One region of the Streptomyces sp. NPDC057697 genome, then DNA from elsewhere that is predicted to be linked to it. Evidence: riboswitches for the same ligand, from Rfam matches in the RefSeq annotation. Region 1 holds a riboswitch; each other region holds the start of a gene.
What was found. A riboswitch is a leader RNA that binds a small molecule or an ion and turns the genes downstream of it on or off. The one in region 1 is predicted to bind cobalamin.
Positions count from the first base shown of each region.

Region 1 (5,024 bases):
GGCCGCCCATGTGACCGAGGCCGATGAAAGCGATGACGTCGCTCACCACGGCACCTCCTGGGTGGAGTCGGAGTCGGCGAGGTGGAGTTCACGCTCACCGAGCGGTGCGAAGAAGCCGTCCACGTCCTGGTCCGTGACCTCGGCGAAGGTGGCGGGCCGCCAGTGCGGGGCCCGGTCCTTGTCGATCACCTGCGCGCGGATGCCCTCCACCAGGTCGGGATGGCCGAGGGCGGCGCAGGACACCCGGTACTCCTGCTCCAGGACCCTTTCCAGGGGCCCGAGTCCACGGGCGCGGCGGAGCGAGGCCAGGGTGACCTTGATCGCGGTGGGTGATCCGGACAGCAGCGCGGTGGCCGCGTCCTTCGCCGCCGGGGCGCCGTGCCCCAGCAGCCGGTCGACGATCTCCTCGACCGTGTCCGCCGCGTAGCAGTCGTCGATCCAGGCGCGGTGCCCGTCGAGGACGCCGGGGGGCGCCGGCCGGACGTGGCGGGTGAGCACGTCGTGGACGGGGGCGGCGGCGAGTCCGGCGAGCAGCGCGGGGAGCTCGTCGGAGGGGACGAAGTGGTCGGCGAGGCCGCACAGTTGGGCGTCGGCCGCGCCGATGGGCGTACCGGTGAGGGCGAGGTGGGTGCCCAGTTCGCCGGGGGCCAGGCCGAGCAGATGGGTACCGCCCACGTCGGGGACGAAGCCGATGCCGGTCTCGGGCATCGCGATCCGGGAGCGTTCGGTGACCAGGCGCACGGTCCCGTGGGCCGAGATGCCGACGCCGCCGCCCATGACGATGCCGTCCATCACGGCGACATACGGCTTCCGCAGGCGCGCGATCCGGGCGTTGAGCCGGTACTCGTCGCGCCAGAAGTCCGCGGAGGCGGTGCCGCCCGTGACGGCGTCGTGGTGGATGGCGCGGATGTCTCCGCCGGCGCACAGACCGCGCTCGCCCGCTCCGGTGACGACGATCGTCTCGACGCCGGGGTCGGACTCCCAGGTGTCGAGGGCGTCTGCGATCGTGCGGACCATCGCGTGGGTGAGGGCGTTCAGCGCCTTGGGCCGGTCGAGGACGATGTGGGCCGCACGGCCCTCGGTGCGCAGCAGTACGGGGCTGTCGGAGGGGGCCGTCATCGGACGGCCTCCGTCAGTGCCCGCGCCACGATGACACGCATGATCTCGTTGGTCCCTTCCAGGATCTGGTGCACCCGCAGGTCGCGGACGATCTTCTCGATGCCGTATTCGCTCAGGTAGCCGTAGCCGCCGTGGAGTTGCAGCGCGCGGTCGGCGACGGAGTATCCGGTGTCGGTGGCGAACCGCTTGGCCATCGCGCAGAGCCGGGGCGCCGCCGGATCTCCACTGTCGAGGGCCTCGGCGGCCTGCCGGACGAGGGCGCGGGCAGCCGCGAGTTCGGTGGCCATGTCGGCCAGCCGGAACTGGAGTGCCGGGGCGTCCAGAAGCCGGGCGCCGAACGCCTCGCGGTCGGCGAGGTGGGCCAGGCTGCGGTCCAGAGCGCTCTGCGCGCCGCCCAGCGAGCAGGCGGCGATGCCGAGGCGGCCGCCGTTGAGCCCGTTCATGGCGATGCGGAACCCGTCGCCCTCGGCGCCGAGCCTGCGGTCGGCGGGTACGCGTACGCCGTCCAGGACGACCTGCCGGGTGGGCTGCGCGTTCCACCCCATCTTGCGTTCGTTCGGCCCGAAGGAGAGCCCGGGGTCGTTCCGTTCGACGACGAAGGCCGAGATCCCGCCGGGTCCCTCGCCGCCGGTGCGCGCCATGACGACGTACACGTCGGCGGCGCCGGCCCCGGAGATGAACTGCTTCACCCCGGTGAGCACGTAGTGGTCCCCGTCCCGGACGGCCCGGGTGCGCAGGGCGGCGGCGTCGGAGCCCGCCGCGGGTTCGGTCAGGCAGTAGCTGCCCAGAGTCTCGGCGGTGCAGAGGGCGGGCAGCCGGCGGGCGCGCTGGCCGTCGTCCCCGTACCGGTCGATCATCCAGGCGACCATGTTGTGGATGGAGAGGTAACCGGCGATGGAGGGGCAGCCGGTGGCGAGGACCTCGAAGACCAGGGCTCCGTCGGTCCGGGTGAGGGCGGAGCCGCCGTGTTCCTCTCGGACGTAGACGCCCGCGAGGCCGAGTCCCGCGGCCCTGCGCAGGACGTCCAGGGGGAAGTGTTTGTCCTGGTCCCAGGCGACGGCGTGCGGGGCGAGGTGTTCCTGGGCGAAGTCGAGGGTGACCTCGGCCAGGGCGAGTTGGTCCTTGGTGAGCGAGGTGGTGGTGGTCACGGCGCTCAGCCCATCGTCGGGATGGTGAAGCTCGCGCCCTCCTTGACCCCGGAGGGCCAGCGGGAGGTCACGGTCTTGGTGCGGGTGCAGAACCGGATCGCGTCCGGGCCGTGCTGGTTGAGGTCGCCGAATCCGGAGCGCTTCCAGCCGCCGAAGGTGTGGTAGGCGACCGGCACCGGGATGGGTACGTTGACGCCGACCATGCCGGTGTCGACCCGCCGGGTGAAGTCGCGGGCGGTGTCCCCGTCGCGGGTGAAGATCGCGACCCCGTTGCCGTACGGGTGCTCGCTGGGCAGCCGCAGCGCCTCCTCGTAGTCGGCCGCGCGGACGACGGACAGGACGGGCCCGAAGATCTCCTCCTGGTAGATCCGCATGGCGGGGGTGACCCGGTCGAAGAGGGTGGCTCCGGCGAAGAACCCGTTCTCGTGCCCCGGAAGGGTGAAGTCGCGCCCGTCGACGACGAGTTCGGCGCCCTCCTCCACTCCGGTGGCGACAAGGCGGCGGACGCGTTCGAGGGCGTCCCGGCCGACCAGCGGGCCGAAGTCGGCGTCCGGGTCGTCCGAGCGGCCGATCCGGAGCGTGGCGATCCGGTCCCGGAGCGCGGCGACGAGCGCGTCGGCGGTCTCCTCCCCCACCGGGACGGCCACCGAGATCGCCATGCAGCGTTCGCCCGCGGATCCGTACCCCGCGCCGACGAGGGCGTCGACGGCCTGGTCGAGGTCGGCGTCCGGCATCACGATCATGTGGTTCTTGGCGCCGCCGAAGCACTGCGCCCGCTTGCCGTGCGCGGCGGCGGTGGCGTAGACGTGCGCCGCGACCTGGGTGGACCCCACGAAGCCGAGCGCCCGCACCCGTGGGTCCTCCAGCAGGACGTCGACCGCCTCCCGGTCGCCGTTGACGACATTGAGGACGCCGGGCGGCAGTCCGGCCTCCAGGAAGAGTTCGGCGAGCCGCAGCGGTACCGAGGGGTCGCGCTCCGAGGGCTTGAGGATGAAGGAGTTTCCGCAGGCCAGCGCCGGGGCGGCCTGCCACAGCGGGATCATCGCGGGGAAGTTGAACGGGGTGATGCCGGCGATCACGCCGAGCGGGGCGCGCAGCGAGTGCACATCGATGCCGGTTCCGGCGCTGTCGGTGAAATCGCCCTTGAGCAGGTGCGGAATCCCGGCGGCGAACTCGACGACCTCCAGGCCGCGTTGGATGTCCCCGTGGGCGTCGGACACCGTCTTGCCGTGTTCGGCCGAGAGCAGGCGGGCGAGGTCGTCCCGCTCGTCCTCGACCAGTTGGAGGAAGCGCAGCAGGACCCGGGCGCGTCGCTGCGGGTTCCGGTCGGCCCATTCGGCCTGCGCGGCGGCGGCGTCGGCGATCGCCGCCCGCACTTCCTGCCCGTCGGCCAGGGGGACCCGCGCCTGGACGGCGCCGGTGTTGGGGTCGTGCACGTCGGCGAAGTTGCCGGACGTTCCGGCGGTGCGCTTGCCGCCGATGAAGTGGGTCAGTTCACGGACCATGGGAGCCTGCTCTCGTCAGGTGGGATCCGGGGAAGGCACGGCGGGGCGGCGTACGCGCCGGGGGCGGCACACGCGGGTCCTGCCGTGGGTCGTGCGGGGGGAGCCGTCGAGGACCGAGGGCTGTCCCGTAATCCCTGGTGGGTCAGCGCGCGGCGGCGGACGCGGTGCGCCGCGGAGCGGAGGGGCGCCCGGGGTGCCGGGCGCACGCGGACGTTCCGACGGCACGGCGGGGTGCCGTGGCTGTCGTCGCGCGCATGCCAGGGATTACGGGGCAGTCCTCAGCCGCGTGACGGGACCCGCGTGTGGCCGTGCGGCACGAGCCGCACGCGCTTCGCCGGATCACCTGGGCCATGGGTACGGACCGGTGCCATGAGTGTCTGCTCCATCCTCGTGGACAACACGGAACAACCCGCGGCCGGTATCCTGACTCCCGGATCGACGCACGCGCCCCGGCCTTCCCGACGGGTCTCCCCGTCAGTGGCCTTGTCCTGCTGAGGCGCACGCTCCCCGGTCACAGTGGCGGGACCGTGCCGGATTCACACCGGCTTCCCTGCACCGCGGACCTACCCCACGAACATATAGTTGGACGTCCTAGTAAGTCCACCCCCGCATCCGGCCGCGTCGACGACCGGCCACACCGGCCCGGCCCTCCCCGGCTCCCCGGCATCCGCGCCGGCGCACGGGGCATCTCCCGGCGGATCACGGGGCGGCTGTCGGCGGGATCGTCGTGCTCCAGGTGGAGTTGGAGCGCCTCCGGCCCATCGATAGCCTTCGGCCTCATGACACGCGCCTGGATCCTGCCGATGCTGATGGTGCTCTGCGGTTCGGCCCTCGCGGCGGGGTCGCTCGCCGGTGGGAACCCCGGCACGGCCGTTGCCGTACTGACCGTCTTCGTGCTGCTCGCGGCCGTGAACTCGCCCCTGTTCTTCCCGAGGTCGATCGGCGCGCCGGAGGCACGACGCCGCAGCGCGGCCGACGGACGGCCGGTCGTCTACTGGCGGCCCGGCTGCGCGTACTGCCTGCGCCTGCGCGTCCGGCTGGGCCTGCGTGCCCGCCGGGCGCTCTGGGTCGACATCTGGCGCGATCCGGAGGGAGCCGCGACGGTGCGGGCGGCCAACGACGGCAACGAGACCGTGCCGACCGTCGTCGTGGCGGGCCGGCCGTACACCAACCCCGATCCCGCGTGGGTGCGCCGGCAGCTCTCCCGCACGCCCGGGTCACCGACCGGGTGACGGAACCTGCGACGCCTCGG
Region 1 covers NZ_JBHVJA010000020.1:51,745-56,768, reverse strand. Annotated here, with positions in the region: gene mmsB (3-hydroxyisobutyrate dehydrogenase) at 1-46, opposite strand, end outside; gene ACFVFH_RS33570 (enoyl-CoA hydratase/isomerase family protein) at 43-1,119, opposite strand; gene ACFVFH_RS33565 (acyl-CoA dehydrogenase family protein) at 1,116-2,276, opposite strand; gene ACFVFH_RS33560 (CoA-acylating methylmalonate-semialdehyde dehydrogenase) at 2,273-3,772, opposite strand; cobalamin riboswitch at 4,168-4,358, opposite strand; gene ACFVFH_RS33555 (glutaredoxin domain-containing protein) at 4,552-5,004, shown strand.

Region 2 (5,024 bases), on a different contig from region 1:
CCCGCACCGGGAGCCCCGTGGACCACTGCCTCACCGCCTTCGACCAGGTCTTCGTGGGACGCGACGCGCTGCTCGACGGGGATCACGGACGCATCGGCGCGGACGGGCAGTTCAGCAGCGCCATCGACAACCGCAGGCGCCGCTTCCTCGCGTCGATCGGGCGCGTCACCTCCGGGAAGATCTCGATGACCGCCTGCGCGGTCGGCTGCGCGCGCGCGACGCTCGCCGTCGCCGTCCGCTACGGCGGCCACCGCTACATCTCGGGCCCCCGGGGCTCGCGGCAGGTCCCGGTGATCGCCCACCGCAGCCACCACGGTCCGCTCGCCACCGCCATGGCCACCGTCTTCGCGATGAGCCTGCTGCACCGCAGGGCCCTGGACCGCTGGGCGGGGGGCGAGCAGCCGGCGGAGGCGGAGCGGCTGGTCGCCGTCGCCAAGGGGTGGATCACCTGGCAGGCCAGGACCGTGATCGTCGAGTGCCGCGAACGCTGCGGGGCCCAGGCGCTCCTGGAACACAACGGCATGAGCGAGCTGGTCACCGGGGTGGAGGGCGCCATCACCGCGGAGGGCGACAACCTCGCCATCCACGCCAAGGCCGCCGCGGAGATGCTCTTCTCCGCCGCACCGGCCGGTCCGCGGGCTGCCCCCGGAGCCGGGCCCGGCGCACTCGACGACCCGGAATTCCACCGGAGGCTGCTCGCGGAGCTGGAGCGGATCTGGTTCGACCGGGCCCGGGAGCGGATGGGCCTGGCCCCCCACGGCGACCCGCTGGCGCGGTGGAACGCGGCGTCCGGACCCGCCCTGCGCGGGGTCGAGGCCCACGCCCAGCGGCAGGCGGCCGAGGCGTACGCGGAAGCGGTGACCGCGCTGCCCGACGGACCGGCCCGCGAACGCCTCGACGAGCTGCGACGGCTCTTCGCGCTCGACCGGATCGCCCGCGGCGGCGGAGACCTGCTGGCCGCGGGCCTGCTGACCGCCGACCAGGTCGAGGAACTGCCGGGTCTGGTGGAGCAGCTCATCGCCGTGGTCGCCCCCCGTCTGCCCGGCCTCGTCGAGTCCTTCGCGCTGCCGCCGGAAGTCCTCGCCGACTGGCCCATCGCCCGTTCCGACTACGTGGACGCCTACGACGATCCGGAAGCACCCTGGCACGGCGACGCGGGCCCGGTCGCGGTGCGGGACGAGCGGTGAGAGCCATGACGAGAAAGGGAACAGCTGTCCGGGGGTGCCGGGTCAGGGAGGCCGCCGGAGCTCTCGGAGTCCGCGTGGTCCTGCTGGCCTACTGGGGTACGGCGTCCGTCCTGGCGCGGTGGTGCGGGGAGCGCGGAGAAGACACTGCCGAATCGGTTCGGCACAAGGCGTAACTGGAGGCACTCCACCCAGTTGATTCGGCGTCGGGACGGTGTCCCCATCGGCCCGGCAGCCGGCCCGAACGATGGAGAGAAGGCTCATGAGTACGATTCATCCCAAGATCACCGAGGTTCTGACACACACCTTCAAAGTGCCTGTCGGCGAGATCCACCCGGGTTCCACCATGGACAGCCTGGAGATGGATTCCCTCGCCGTCGCCGAGTTCGCCGTTCTGATCCGGGAGACGGCCGGCGGCGACCGGGACTTCGACCAGCTCGCCAAGGACGCCACCCTGGCCGACATCTCGCGGTTCATCCACGCGGCGGCCCACGGCGGGGCGCGGCGGGTGGGCGGCGCGGCAGTGATGAGCAACGCCCGATGAACAGGCCGGCCATCGCCGTCACCGGCCTGGGCATGATCACACCGGTCGGCAATGACACCGAGTCCACCTGGGCCGGCGTGTGCGCGGGCGTGTCACCGGCCCGTACCGTCGCCGAGCTCGAAGGGTGCGCGATCGACTTCGCCTGCGTGGTCGACGGCATCGACCTGGACGCGGCGATCGGCGGCCGGGCGTCCTTCCGGATGGGGAAGTACGTGAAGCTCGCCGTGCTCGCCGCCCGGGAGGCGGTCGCCGACGCCGGGCTCGACCCGGCCCGGTGGGAAGGGCCCCGGGTCGCCGTGGTCGTCGGCACCAGTAGCGGGGGCTCCGCCTCGCTGACCGAGCAGGCCATCGTGTTCGACCGGCTCGGAGCCGGGGCCACCTCGCCCTCGGGCATCCTGCTCACCATTCCGAACATGCCCGCCGCCGAGATCGCGATCCAGCTGCGGGCCACCGGACCCAGCATGGCCCCGTGCACCGCCTGTTCGTCCGGGGCCACCGCGCTGTCCGTCGCCCGTGACCTCCTGGTCACCGGGCAGTGCGACATCGCGATCGCCGGGGCCACCGAGTCGATCGTCTACCCGGTCGCCATGGCCGGATTCGCCAGATCCGGGGCCGGGGCCCGCGCGGACGGCGACCCGGCCGGGCTGTGCCGGCCCTTCGCGGCCGACCGGGCCGGTCTCGTCATGGGCGAGGGCGCGGCCGTCATGGTGCTGGAGCGGGCGGACGACGCCCAGGCCAGGGGCGCGGCACCACGGGCACTGCTCGCCGGTACCGGCGCCACCACCGACGCCCACCACCCCATCAGCCCGCACCCCTCCGGCGCGGTCGCCCAGGCCGCGGTGGAGGCCGCGCTGCGCGACGCGGGCTGGGCGGCCGAGGACGTCGAGCACGTCAACGCGCACGGCACGGCGACCCCGGTCAACGACGCCACCGAGGCCGCCCTCATCGCCCGGGTCTACCCGCACCGACCGCCCGTCACCGCTCCCAAGGGCGTGCTGGGCCACTGCATGGGGGCGGCCGGAGCGATCGAGGCCGGGCTCACCGTCCTCACCCTCCAGCGCGGAGTCGTACCACCGATCGCCAACCTGGACGCCCCGGCGCCCGAGTTCGACATCGACTGCGTCACCAAACAACCGCTGCGGCAGCCCATCCGGCGCGCCGTCAGCCATTCCTTCGGCTTCGGCGGACACAACGCCGTGATCGCTCTTCAGCGTCCGTAGGCATCCGGCCAGGTGGTGCGACGGGGAACACAGCCCGGCGTACCACCGGCCACACCCCTCATGAGCTGGGCAGAAGCCCGTGATAGCTTGCCGGAGCCAGTCGAACTCCACGTAAGGGGTCAGGGAATCCGGTGCGAAACCGGAACTGACGCGCAGCGGTGAGGGGGACGGGCGGGGCCAAGGCCACTGGGACCACCCTCGGGTGTCCTGGGAAGGCGTCCCGTCCGAAGGAACCCGAGTCCGAAGACCTGCTGGCGGCCGCGACCCGGCACCGGGCCACGGCATTCCGTACAGCGGGCTCCGCGTATGAGCCCTCAGACGCAGAGGGACCCCGTGCCGTCCATAGCCAGCCCCGTCCGCACCATGGCCCTGCTCTCGGCGGGAATCGTCCTGCTGACCGCCTGCGGAGGCGGAACCGACGAGTCGGCCGCGAAGCGCGGCCGCACCGACGGATACCCGGTGACGCTGAAGAACTGCGGGCGCACCGTCACCGTCGACGCCGCGCCCCGGCACGCCGTGTCGGTGGACCAGGGATCGACGGAGATCCTGCTCTCCCTCGGCCTCGCCGACAGGATGGCCGCCACCGCGACCTGGTCCGACCCGGTGATGAAGGGCCTGGAGAAGGCCAACGCCGGGGTGCCCAGGATCTCGGACAACCGGCCGTCGTCGGAGAAGGTCCTCGACCAGGAGCCCGACTTCATCAGCGCGTCGTTCGCGTCCACGCTCGCCAAGGGCGGCGTCGCACCGCGCGAACAGTTCGAGGCACTCGGCGTCCCCACCTACGTCTCGCCCGCCGACTGCACCGGCAAGGACAACAGCGGCGGTGGCGACGGCGCCCGGACCGCACCCCTGACCATGGACGGCGTCTACCAGGAGGTGCACGAACTCGCCGAGGTGTTCGGCGTGCCGGAACGTGGCGACGCGCTCGTCGCAGGGCTGCGGGCCCGGGTGAAGAAGGCTGCCGAGGGCATCGACGCTTCCGGGACGAGTCGCCTGTACTGGTTCTCCGACTCCAAGGCCCCGTACCTGGCCGGCTGCTGCGGAGCACCCGGGATCATCACCAAAGAACTCGGCGCGAAGAACGTCTTCGACGACACCCACGAGGAATGGCCCCAGATCAGCTGGGAGACGGTGGCCGACCGCAACCCCGACGCGCTGGTCATCGGCGATCTCTCCCGCAAGGCCCAGACCGCGGAGAGCGCCGCCAAGAAGATCGAGTTCCTGGAGTCCAACCCCGTCACCAGGAACATGGACGCCGTCCGGCACAAGCGGTACATCCTGCTGAGCGGCCAGGCCATGAACCCGACCATCCGGACGGTCGAGGGCGTCGAACGCGTCGCCGCCGGGCTGCGCCGCTTCGGGCTCGCCGGATGACGGCGACCGAACGGGCCACGGCGGTGGCCGGGCCGCCCCTTCCCGGCAGCCCCGTCCGCACAGCGGGCGCCGGACGGCGACTGCGCGGCGGGGCGCTGTGGGCCGGTGGCATCGCGCTGCTGGTGCTCTCCGTCGCGGTCGCCGTCACCATCGGCCCCGCCCGGATATCGGTGGCCGACGTCTGGTCCGCGGTCGCCTCTCATCTCGGCCTGGGCCGCTCCGGGCTCTCCCCGATCAGGGACGGGATCATCTGGAACCTGCGCATGCCCCGCACCCTGCTCGCCGCCGTGTGCGGTGCCGGGCTCGCGGTGTGCGGCACGGTCATGCAGTCCCTGCTGCGCAACCCGCTCGCCGACCCGTTCGTCCTCGGTGTCTCCTCCGGGGCGTCCACCGGCGCGGTCGTGGTCGTCGTCCTCGGCGTCGGCGGGGGAGCGGTGTCGGTCTCGACCGGCGCGTTCGCCGGGGCGCTGTGCTCGTTCGCCCTCGTGCTGCTGCTCAGCCACACCCTGGGCGGCACGACAGACCGGGTCGTGCTCTCCGGTGTCGCGGCCATGCAGCTGTTCTCCGCGCTCACCTCCTTCGTCGTGATGACCTCCGCCGACGCCGAGCAGACGCGTGGCGTGCTGTTCTGGCTGCTCGGCTCGCTCAGCGGCGTCGGCTGGACCGATGTCTGGATCTGCGCCGCCGTGCTCGTCGTGACGC
Region 2 covers NZ_JBHVJA010000004.1:197,637-202,660, forward strand. Annotated here, with positions in the region: gene ACFVFH_RS14065 (acyl-CoA dehydrogenase) at 1-1,187, shown strand, start outside; gene ACFVFH_RS14070 (acyl carrier protein) at 1,447-1,728, shown strand; gene ACFVFH_RS14075 (beta-ketoacyl-[acyl-carrier-protein] synthase family protein) at 1,725-2,948, shown strand; cobalamin riboswitch at 3,029-3,219, shown strand; gene ACFVFH_RS14080 (ABC transporter substrate-binding protein) at 3,255-4,322, shown strand; gene ACFVFH_RS14085 (FecCD family ABC transporter permease) at 4,319-5,024, shown strand, end outside.
Region 2: it holds a riboswitch for cobalamin, as region 1 does, so the genes downstream of both, ACFVFH_RS14080 (ABC transporter substrate-binding protein) here and ACFVFH_RS33560 (CoA-acylating methylmalonate-semialdehyde dehydrogenase) in region 1, are expected to answer to the same signal.

Region 3 (5,024 bases), on a different contig from region 1:
TGAGGGGGGAGTGCGCGCGCGAGGCGAGGTCGGCCCGGTTGGCGGCGATCTCCGCGGCGATCGCGCCGGTGCCCTGGGCCAGTCCCTTGGCGAGGGTGACGATCTCTTCGGTCTTCTGCCGGGCGAAGGCCAGCCAGCGGAGGATCCGGGGGTCGATGTCCCGTTCCGGCGCCGTGTCCAGCGGGACGTGGAGCAGGGAGCAGGAGGCGGACACGTCGACCCGGTCGGCGAGGCCGAGGAGAGTGGCGAGGGTGGCCAGCGACTTCTCGTAGTCGTTGATCCAGATGTTGCGGCCGTCGACCACGCCCGCGACGAGCCGCTTGCCGGGCAGCCCGCCGGCGGCGGCCAGGTCCGCGAGGTTGGCGGCGGCGGCGTTGGTGAAGTCCAGTGCCAGACCGTCGACGGGGGCCTTCGCCAGGACGGGGAGCGCCTGGCCGAGCCGGTCGAAGTAGGAGGCGACGAGCAGCTTGGGCCGGTCGGTCAGGCCGCCGAGCTCACGGTAGGCGCGGGCGGCTGCGTTCAGCTCGGCCGGGGTGCGGTCCTGGACGAGCGCGGGCTCGTCGAGCTGGACCCACTCCGCGCCCGCGGCACGCAGGTCGGCGAGCACCTCCGCGTAGACGGGCAGCAGCCGGTCCAGGAGCGTCAGCGGTTCGAAGTCGGCCGCCACTCCGGGGGCGGGCTTGGCGAGCAGGAGGTAGGTGACCGGGCCGACCAGCACCGGCCGGGCGGCGTGCCCGAGCGCGAGGGCCTCCTTCAGCTCGGTGACCTGCTTGGCGGAGTCGGTGGCGAAGACGGTGTCCGGGCCGAGTTCGGGGACGAGGTAGTGGTAGTTGGTGTCGAACCACTTGGTCATCTCCAGCGGCGCCACGTCCTGGGTGCCGCGGGCCATCGCGAAGTAGCCGTCGAGGGCGTCGGCGGCGGCGGCCTCACGGTGCCGCTGGGGGACGGCGCCGACCATGACGCTGGTGTCCAGGACGTGGTCGTAGTAGGAGAAGTCGCCGGTGGGCACCTCGTGGACACCGGCGTCCGCCAGTTGCCGCCAGCCGGCCCGGCGCAGGTCGGCCGCCGTCTCCCGGAGGGCGTCGGCGGTCACCCGCCCCTTCCAGTACCCCTCGATGGCTTTCTTCAGTTCCCGGTTCGGGCCCTGGCGGGGGTAGCCGTACACGGTGGCGCGTGCTGCCGCGGCTGCGGTCCTGCTGGTCACGGAAATCTCCTTCGCGAGATGACTCCTTGAGATCCCGGGACGGGACACGGGCGCGAAGGGATGACGAACCGGACGGACACCCCGCACGCCGGTCGCGCGGTCTTCCGTCTGGTATGTACGCCGACCCGCCCACGAGGTCACCGGGATATCCGCGCACGAGGGTTCGTGTGCGGGCAACGGGCAGGTCTTCGGACTCGCGGGCACGTCTGCCGAGGGCAGACACCTACTGGCCGTCGCTTCCCGGATCCGGTGGATCCAGTGCGTATGACGGCGGTCGTTCCCGCTCACCGCTGCGGGGCAGTCCCGGATTTCCACCGGGTTCCCTCTTACGACGCGCCTGCCTGGCGGACAGGGCGAACCAGCTGCACCGGTCAGACTAGAGGGCTGATCGCTCCCGGGGCGGTACTGCTCACATTCCGGAACGTGACGTGAGACACGGGGACCGGTCCGGGACGGGCCTTCGGCGCCACCGGGACGCCGTCCGGTGCCGTACGCCCGCCGGGCGGGTCAGGCCGCTACCGCGTCGGGCCGGGGGAGCCGCAGTGGCCGGCCGTCGCGGTGAGGCGTCGCAGCGAGGCGTGGCCGGGCGGGCCCCAGGTGGGCTTGCCGCCCGGACGGCCGTGGTCGCCCGCGTCGCCGATGAGGATGCAGACGAGGGCCTTCACCACCGCCCAGCCGCGCGCGCGGCGCAGCGTCGCCGGGTCCGCGGCGGGCCGGTAGGTGTCGTGGAAACGGTCGACGGCGCCGTCCGGCAGCAGGAGCCAGGCTGCGGCGAGATCGCAGGCCGGATCGCCCGCACAGAGGTCGCCGAAGTCGATCACGCCGCAGAAGGTGCCGTGCGAGGTGAGGACGTTGGCCGGGTGCAGATCGCCGTGCAGCCAGAGGGCCGGCCCCGTCCAGGCGGGCGCGGCGACGGCGTCGTCCCAGACGGCGCGGACGGCGTCCGGGTCGGGGACCAGCCCCGACCCGGCGGCCGAGGCCAGGGTCCGGGCGAACTCTTCGGCATGGTCGGCGAGCGGTCCTCCGCGGTCGCGGCCGGCCGGCGCCCCGTCGGGTGCGGGCCGGTGCAGAGCGGTCAGGAACGCCGCCAGGGAGTCGGCCGCCTCCGCGGCGCGCGTGGCGGGGGCGCGGTCGGCGGGGGTTCCCGCCACCCAGGTGGTGACGGTCCAGGGCCGCGGGAACCGTTCGGAGGGCTCCCCGAGGCGCTGGGGCACGGGGACCGGCAGCGGAAGTCCCGGGGCGAGAGCGGGAACCCAGTGGTGTTCCTTGCGCAGCAGCGCGTCCGCGGACTGCGTCGCCCAGGGCAGTCGGACGGCGAGGTCGTCGCCGACCCGCCACAGCTGGTTGTCCCAGCCGCGGGCGCCGAGCCGCACGGGGCGATCGGCCAGGTCGGGGTGCTGGTCGCGCAGCAGGTCCCGGACCAGTTCCGCGGTGATCTCGGTCTCGGAGTGGGTCATGCGGAGCCACGTTAGCCGACGGGCCCGCGGCTGTTCCGGTTCGTGGCGGGACCCGGTCCGGGGCGCGGGCCCGCGGGACCGCCCCGTTCGGCAGGGGGTGTCCCGGGGTGGTCCGCGCCCCGGTGTGCGCCGAGAGCCGTGCGCGTCAGGACTTCGGGGAGAAGCGCAGCCGGGTGGCCGCCAGCGCGCCGAGGGCCAGCAGGACGATGGACACCCAGAGGCCGGACAGGTGATTGCCGGTGGCGTCCTCGGCGTATCCCATGATGTACGGGCCGACGAAGCCGCCGGTGATGCCGATGGTGTTGAGGAGTGCCAGGCCGCCGGCGAGGGTCTTGCCGGAGAGCCGGGTGGCGGGGAAGTTGAACAGCAGGGGCTGCACGACGAAGAACGCCAGGCCGGTGAAGCAGAAGCCGAGCAGCGCGATCACGGGACCGGCGACGGCGGCGACGACGAGGCCGGTGAACATCATCAGCAGCCCGGTCACCACGAAGTTGCGGGACCGACGGGGCGTGGTCGCGCGCGGCGGCACCAGTACGGCACCGACGGCGGCGGTGAGCCAGGGCAGTCCGGTCAGCAGGCCGATGGTGAACGGCGAGAGGTCGCCCCAGCCGCCGATGATGCCGGGCAGGAAGTAGACGACGGAGTACAGGGCGACCTGGTGGGTCCAGTTGGCGAAGATGGCCAGCAGCATCTGCCTGTCCCGCAGCACCGTCAGCAGCGAGCCGGATCCGGAACCGTTGCCCGCCGCCTCGGCGCCCTCGGTCTGTTCGCGGGTGACCGCGTCCTGGACCAGCCGGGCCTCCTCCGCCGTCAGCCAGGGCGCCTTGGCCGGGCCGTCGGGCAGGTACTTGAAGATGGCGAACGCCAGGAAGAGGCACGGGACGCCCTCGATGACGAACATCCACTGCCAGCCGTGCCAGCCGCCGACCCCGTCCATCTCCATGAGCAGTCCGCCGAGCGGGTTCCCGACGACGCTGGCGATGGAGGCGCCGAGCAGGAGCAGGCCGATGGCTCTGCCACGGATCTCGGAGCGGAACCAGTAGGTGAAGTAGAGCAGGATGCCCGGCAGGAGCCCGGCCTCGGCGGCGCCCAGCAGCAGCCGCATCGCGTAGAAGGACTTCTCACCCTGGACGAAGGCCATGCAGGCCGAGATGACGCCCCAGGTCAGCATGATCCGGGTGATCCACCAGCGGGCGCCCACCCGGTACATGATCAGGTTGCTGGGCACCTCGGAGATCGCGTAGGTGAGGAAGAAGAGTCCCGCGCCCAGCCCGTAGGCCGCGGCGGAGATGCCGAGGTCCACCTCCAGGCGTTCCTTGGCCAGGCCGATGTTGGTCCGGTCCAGGAACGACATGATGTAGGCGGCCAGCAGCAGTGGCATCAGCCGCCGCAGATTTCGCTGGTCCAGCGCGCCGAGCGCGTCGCCAGGGGTTTCGTTCGGTGTGGCCGCACCGGGCGTGCGGGAAGCGCGGATCAAAGACATCGGTGTCCTCTTGGAGTGCTCTGGCAGCCGCCCGACGCGGACTGCGGCCCAGGGGTGGGCGGGTGGCGGGCGGACCGCGACGGTGACGCCGCGGTCCGCCCGGCCCCGCCGGGGTGGGGTCAGACGACGAGCCGGACCGGGTTCTCGACGGCCTCGGTGAAGGCCGCGAGCCAGCGCGCCGCCACGGCGCCGTCCACCGGACGGTGGTCCACGGACAGGACCACGCCGAGGACCTTGGCCACGGTGACCGCGCCGTCGCGGACCACCGCCGCCTCACGCGCGGCACCGACGGCCAGGATCGCGGCCTGCGGCGGGTTGATGATGGCGGCGAACTCCTCGACCCCGTACATGCCGAGGTTCGAGACGGTGATCGAGCCGCCTTCGAGGTCGGCGGGGGCCAGGCCCCCGGCCCGTGCCCGCTCCGCGAACGCACGGGTCCGGGTGGCGATGGCCGACACCGAAAGGTTCTCGGTCCCGCGCAGCACCGGGGTCACCAGGCCCGTGTCCGTGGCGATGGCGACCGAGACGTCGACGGCGTCGAACCGGCGGACGGCGTCCGGCTGCCACACCGCGTTCATCTCCGGCACCTGGGTGTGCGCCGTGGCGACCGCCTTGATCAGCAGGTCGTTGACCGAGACCTTGACCGGGCTGACGGCGTTGATCCGCTGCCGCAGGGCCAGCAGTTCGTCCACGGCGCAGGTCGCCCGCAGATAGAAGTGCGGGGTCTGCTGCTTGCTCTCCGTCAGGCGCCTGGCGATCGCCCGGCGCATGCGGCTGTGCGGGACGTCCTCGTACCCGCTGGTGCCCGCGGGCACGGCGGGGTGCGCCCCGACGGCCGCCGCCGGGGGAGCCGGGGCCGGTGCGGGCGTCGGCTCCGGCG
Region 3 covers NZ_JBHVJA010000004.1:91,907-96,930, forward strand. Annotated here, with positions in the region: gene metE (5-methyltetrahydropteroyltriglutamate--homocysteine S-methyltransferase) at 1-1,204, opposite strand, end outside; cobalamin riboswitch at 1,366-1,582, opposite strand; gene ACFVFH_RS13630 (aminoglycoside phosphotransferase family protein) at 1,720-2,661, opposite strand; gene ACFVFH_RS13635 (MFS transporter) at 2,807-4,144, opposite strand; gene ACFVFH_RS13640 (2-oxo acid dehydrogenase subunit E2) at 4,264-5,024, opposite strand, start outside.
Region 3: it holds a riboswitch for cobalamin, as region 1 does, so the genes downstream of both, metE (5-methyltetrahydropteroyltriglutamate--homocysteine S-methyltransferase) here and ACFVFH_RS33560 (CoA-acylating methylmalonate-semialdehyde dehydrogenase) in region 1, are expected to answer to the same signal.

Region 4 (5,024 bases), on a different contig from region 1:
AAGTTGGCCGTGAGACGGTTCCAGACCTCCAGGTCCTTCTCGTCGGTGACGCGGTTCCAGTTGACCGGACGCAACCGGGCGGCCGGGTCGTGGCGGTAGGAGGGAGGGGTGACCGAGGTGTCGGTCACGGGGGCGGGGGTGGTGGTCATCGCTGGTGCCTCGGGTTCGCGGACGGGGGCGGTCACAGGGTGCAGGACAGGCAGTTCTCGATCTCGGTGCCTTCCAGGGCCTCCTGGCGCAGCCGGATGTAGTAGAGGGTCTTGATGCCCTTGCGCCAGGCGTGGATCTGCGCCTTGTTCAGATCGCGGGTGGTGGCCGTGTCCCGGAAGAAGAGCGTGCAGCTCAGCCCCTGGTCGACATGGCGGGTGGCCGCCGCGTACGTGTCGATGATCTTCTCGTAGCCGATCTCGTACGCGTCCTGGAAGTACTCCAGGTTGTCGTTGTCCATGTGCGGCGCCGGGTAGTAGACGCGGCCGAGCTTGCCCTCCTTGCGGATCTCCACCTTGGAGGCGATCGGGTGGATGGAGGGGGTCGAGTCGTTGATGTAGCTGATGGACCCGGTGGGCGGCACGGCCTGGAGGTACTGGTTGTAGATGCCGTGCTCCCGCACGGACCGCTTCAGTTCACGCCAGTCGTCCTGGGTGGGCAGGTGGGTCCCCGCGTCGGCGAACAGCTTCCGCACCCGCTCGGTGGCCGGCTCCCACACCTGCTCGGTGTACTTGTCGAAGTAGGAGCCGTCGGCGTACGCGGTCTTCTCGAAGCCGTCGAAGGCGGTGCCGCGTTCGATCGCGATGCGGTTGGAGGCGTGCAGGGCGTGGAAGGCGACCGCGTAGAAGTACATGTTCGTGAAGTCGACACCCTCCTCGCTCCCGTAGTGGATGCGCTGCGAGGCGAGGTAGCCGTGCAGGTTCATCTGGCCGAGGCCGATGGAGTGGGAGAGGTCGTTGCCATGCGCCACGGACGGCACGGCGTCGATGTTCGACTGGTCGGAGACGGACGTCAGGCCGCGCACCGCCGTCTCGACGGTGGCGCCGAGGTCCGGAGAGGCCATGGCGGCGGCGATGTTGAGCGACCCCAGGTTGCAGGAGATGTCCCGGCCGACCTTCTCGTAACCGAGCGAGGCGTCGTACGTGCTGGCTGTGTTGACCTGGAGGATCTCCGAGCACAGGTTGGACATGTTGATCCAGCCGGGCACCGGGTTGGCCCGGTTCACCGTGTCCTCGAACAGCAGGTACGGGTAGCCGGACTCGAACTGCAGCTCCGCGATCGTCTTGAAGAACTCGCGGGCGCCGAGCCTGGTCGTGCGGATGCGCGGATTGGCGACCATCTCGTCGTAGTGCTCGCTCACCGACAGATCGGCCAGCGGCCTGCCGTACTCCCGCTCGACGTCGTACGGCGAGAACAGGTGCATGTCCTCGTTGCGCTTGGCGAGTTCGAAGGTGATGTCCGGGACGACGACACCGAGCGAGAGGGTCTTGATCCGGATCTTCTCGTCCGCGTTCTCCCGCTTGGTGTCCAGGAACCGCATGATGTCCGGGTGGTGCGCGTGCAGATAGACCGCGCCCGCGCCCTGCCGCGCACCGAGCTGGTTGGCGTAGGAGAAGGAGTCCTCCAGGAGCTTCATCACGGGAACGACACCGGACGACTGGTTCTCGATCTTCTTGATCGGCGCGCCCTGCTCGCGCAGGTTCGTCAGCAGCAGGGCCACTCCGCCGCCCCGCTTGGAGAGCTGGAGGGCGGAGTTGACGCCGCGGCCGATGGACTCCAGGTTGTCCTCGACCCGCAGGAGGAAGCAGGAGACCAGCTCGCCGCGCTGGGCCTTGCCCGCGTTGAGGAAGGTCGGGGTGGCGGGCTGGAAGCGGCCGGTCATCATCTCGTCCACCAGCCGGGAGGCCAGGGCCTCGTCCCCCGCGCCGAGGAACAGCGCGGTCGCGACGACCCGGTCCTCGTACCGCTCCAGGTAGCGGGAGCCGTCGAAGGTCTTGAGGGTGTACGACGTGTAGTACTTGAACGCGCCGAGGAAGGTGCGGAAGCGGTGCTCGTGGGCGTACGCCTGCCGGTACGCCTCCTCCACGAACTCCCACCGGTAGCGCCGGATCGGCTCCCGTTCGTAGTAGTCGTTCTCGATGAGGTGGTCGATCTTCTCCTTGAGCGAGTCGAACACCACCGTGTGGGGATCGACGTGCTGGAGGAAGTACTGACGGACGGCCTCGCGGTCCTTGTCGAACTGGATCGCGCCGTCGCAGTCGTAGATGTTCAGCATGGCGTTCAGCGCGTGGTAGTCCTTGCGCGTGCCGATCGGCTCGCGCGGGGCCGCGGGGGCCGTGACCGGCGTGGTGAAGGTGTTCATGCTGCCTGTCGCTCCGTCGTCGATGAGTGTCGTGTCCAAAATTCCCGCAGCCCTTCCCGTACGGCGCGGACATCTCGTTCCGTGCCCAGCAGTTCGAATCGGTACAGCTCCGGGACCCGGCACTTCGCCGAGATCACCCGGCCGGCCAGGCAGTAGTCGGCGCCGAAGTTGGTGTTGCCGGAGGCGATGACCCCGCACAGCAGCGCCCGGTTGGCCTCGACGTTCAGAAAGCGGATCACCTGTCTGGGGACCGCGCCGGCTCGTTCACCGCCGCCGTAGGTCGGTGTGATCAGCACATACGGTTCGGTCACCTGCGGCGTGCCCTCGTGGCGCGGACGCAGGGGGATGCGTGTGGCCGGCAGGTCCAGCTTCTCCACGAAGCGTCTGGTGTTCTCCGAGACGCTGGAGAAATAAACGAGTTCGCTCATGGGTCGCCGTCTCCTCTCGCTCGTTCCCGTCTCTGCCCGAGGACCGGGAGGGAGGAGCGGTGCGGCGCGTACGGCTGGGGACCGGGGGGCCGTGGAACGGTACGCCTCACCCGGGGCCGTGCGTATGCCACCCGGCCCTCCCTCGGGGCCTCGGAGCGCGCGCACCGCTGTCCGGTGTGCGCACCGGTGGCAGGTCTTCGGACTCACGGGCGCGTCTCGTGTCGTTCGAGACTCCTACTGGCCGTCGCTTCCCGGGCCCGATGTGTCGGGCCCAGTGCGTATGACGGCGGTCGTTCCCGCTCACCGCTGCGGGGCAGTCCCGGTCTTTCACCGGGTTCCCTCTTGCGACGCCGAGCACAGCAGTGCCCGGCGAACCACCAGCACCGCCAACACTACATCTGGATGGCCGTGTGCGCGCACACCCCAGATGTTGTGTCGCTGGCGAAAGTTAGGTATACCTAAGTCCTGCTTCGGTCGACGGGGGCGGTGCCGCCTGCTCGCGGGACATTCCGCCCCGACGACGGCACGCGCACGGCGGACGCGGGGCGGAGCGCGGCAGGACGAGGAGCGGCGAGGCGGGATGAGGGGCGGCGCGGAATCACGGCGAGGGGCGCGAAGCGCCGTACTCGCGCTTCACGCCCCTCGCCCGGCACGGCCGCGAGGGCCCGCCGGCCCCCGTGGCGGGTGCGGGCCCCTCAGCCCTGGTCGTAGGTGTGGAACCCCCGGCCGGTCTTCCGGCCCAGCAGACCCGCCTCCACCATCCGCCGGAGCAGTGGCGGCGGCGCGTGGAGGGGCTCGCGGAACTCCTCGTACAGCGACTCCGCGATGGAGACGACGGTGTCCAGGCCGATCAGGTCCGCCAGCTTCAGCGGGCCCATGGGATGGGCGCAGCCGTGCTCCATGCCCGCGTCGATGTCGGCGGCCGAGGCGAATCCGGACTCCGCCATCCGCACGGCGGAGAGCAGATAGGGGATGAGCAGGGCGTTGACGACGAAGCCCGCCCGGTCCTGGGAGCGGATGACCGTCTTTTCGAGTGCGCTGGTGGCGAAGGCCTCGATCGTGGCGGTCGTCGCGGCCGAGGTGTGCAGCGAGGGGACCACCTCGACCAGTGGCAGGACCGGGACGGGATTGAAGAAGTGCAGCCCCACGACCCGGTCCGCGCGGCCGGTCGCCATGCCCAGCCGCATGATCGGCAGCGAGGAGGTGTTGGTGGCGAGGATGGCAGCGGGGTCCTCGGCAATCTTGTCGAGGGCGGCGAAGACCTCGGTCTTGGCATCCGCGTTCTCGACGACCGCCTCGATGACGAGCTGCCGGTCGGCGAGAACGTCCAGGCCGCCGGTGAACACCGTCCGGGCGAGCGCGTCCCGGGCCGCCTCCCGTTCCAGTCTTCCGCGCCGGACCGCCCGTTCGAGGGACGCGGCCATCCGGTCCCGTGCCGTGCGGGCGGCCACCGCGTCCACCTCGCAGACCACGGTGTCCAGTCCGGCCCGCGCGCACACCTCGGCGATCCCGGCGCCCATCTGCCCGCCACCGACCACGCCGACGCGTGCGATGCCCGCGCTCATGCCCGCACCTCCGTCCGGCGCACGAGGTGGCGGCTGTAGGCGTCCGGGGTGAAGAACTGTGGCAACTCGCCTGTCATGGCCGTCCGTTCGAAGAGTGCGCGGATGTCGTCCACGGGCGCCCACGGGTACTCGGCGCCGAGCGCCGCGACCTCGTCGTCGAGCAGCACCCCGACGGTCTCCCGGTCGACCACGCGGTGCCGCAGCCACTGCCAGATCTGCACTCGGGCGATCTCGGCCGTGGCGGCGTCCTCCACCAGGCCGTCGATGGTGACCGTTCCCTGCCCGCGCAGCCAGGCGGCGTAGTACCGCAGGATGACGGAGATGTTGGTGCGCACCCCTTCCGAGGTGGGCGGTCCGCTGATCCGGCGCACGGACAGCAGGTCGGCCGGGCCGGCCTCGACGTCGTCGCGGGTACGGTCGTGCTGGTGGGGCCGCCCACCGAGGACTCCGTCGAAGGCCGCGCGGCAGACGGGAACGAGGGCGGGGTGGGCGACCCAGGAGCCGTCGAAGCCGTCCTCGGCCTCCCGCTCCTTGTCCAGGCGGACCTTGGCCAGGACGGCCTCTTCGGCGGCCGGGCCCTCGCCAGGCACCTGGGCGGCCATCCCGCCGATGGCGTGCGCGCCACGCCGATGACAGGTACGGACGAGGAGGTCGGTGCAGGCCCGCAGGAAGGGGGTGGCC
Region 4 covers NZ_JBHVJA010000012.1:84,020-89,043, forward strand. Annotated here, with positions in the region: gene nrdF (class 1b ribonucleoside-diphosphate reductase subunit beta) at 1-149, opposite strand, end outside; gene nrdE (class 1b ribonucleoside-diphosphate reductase subunit alpha) at 182-2,350, opposite strand; gene nrdI (class Ib ribonucleoside-diphosphate reductase assembly flavoprotein NrdI) at 2,347-2,778, opposite strand; cobalamin riboswitch at 2,949-3,172, opposite strand; gene ACFVFH_RS27365 (3-hydroxybutyryl-CoA dehydrogenase) at 3,474-4,343, opposite strand; gene aceB (malate synthase A) at 4,340-5,024, opposite strand, start outside.
Region 4: it holds a riboswitch for cobalamin, as region 1 does, so the genes downstream of both, nrdI (class Ib ribonucleoside-diphosphate reductase assembly flavoprotein NrdI) here and ACFVFH_RS33560 (CoA-acylating methylmalonate-semialdehyde dehydrogenase) in region 1, are expected to answer to the same signal.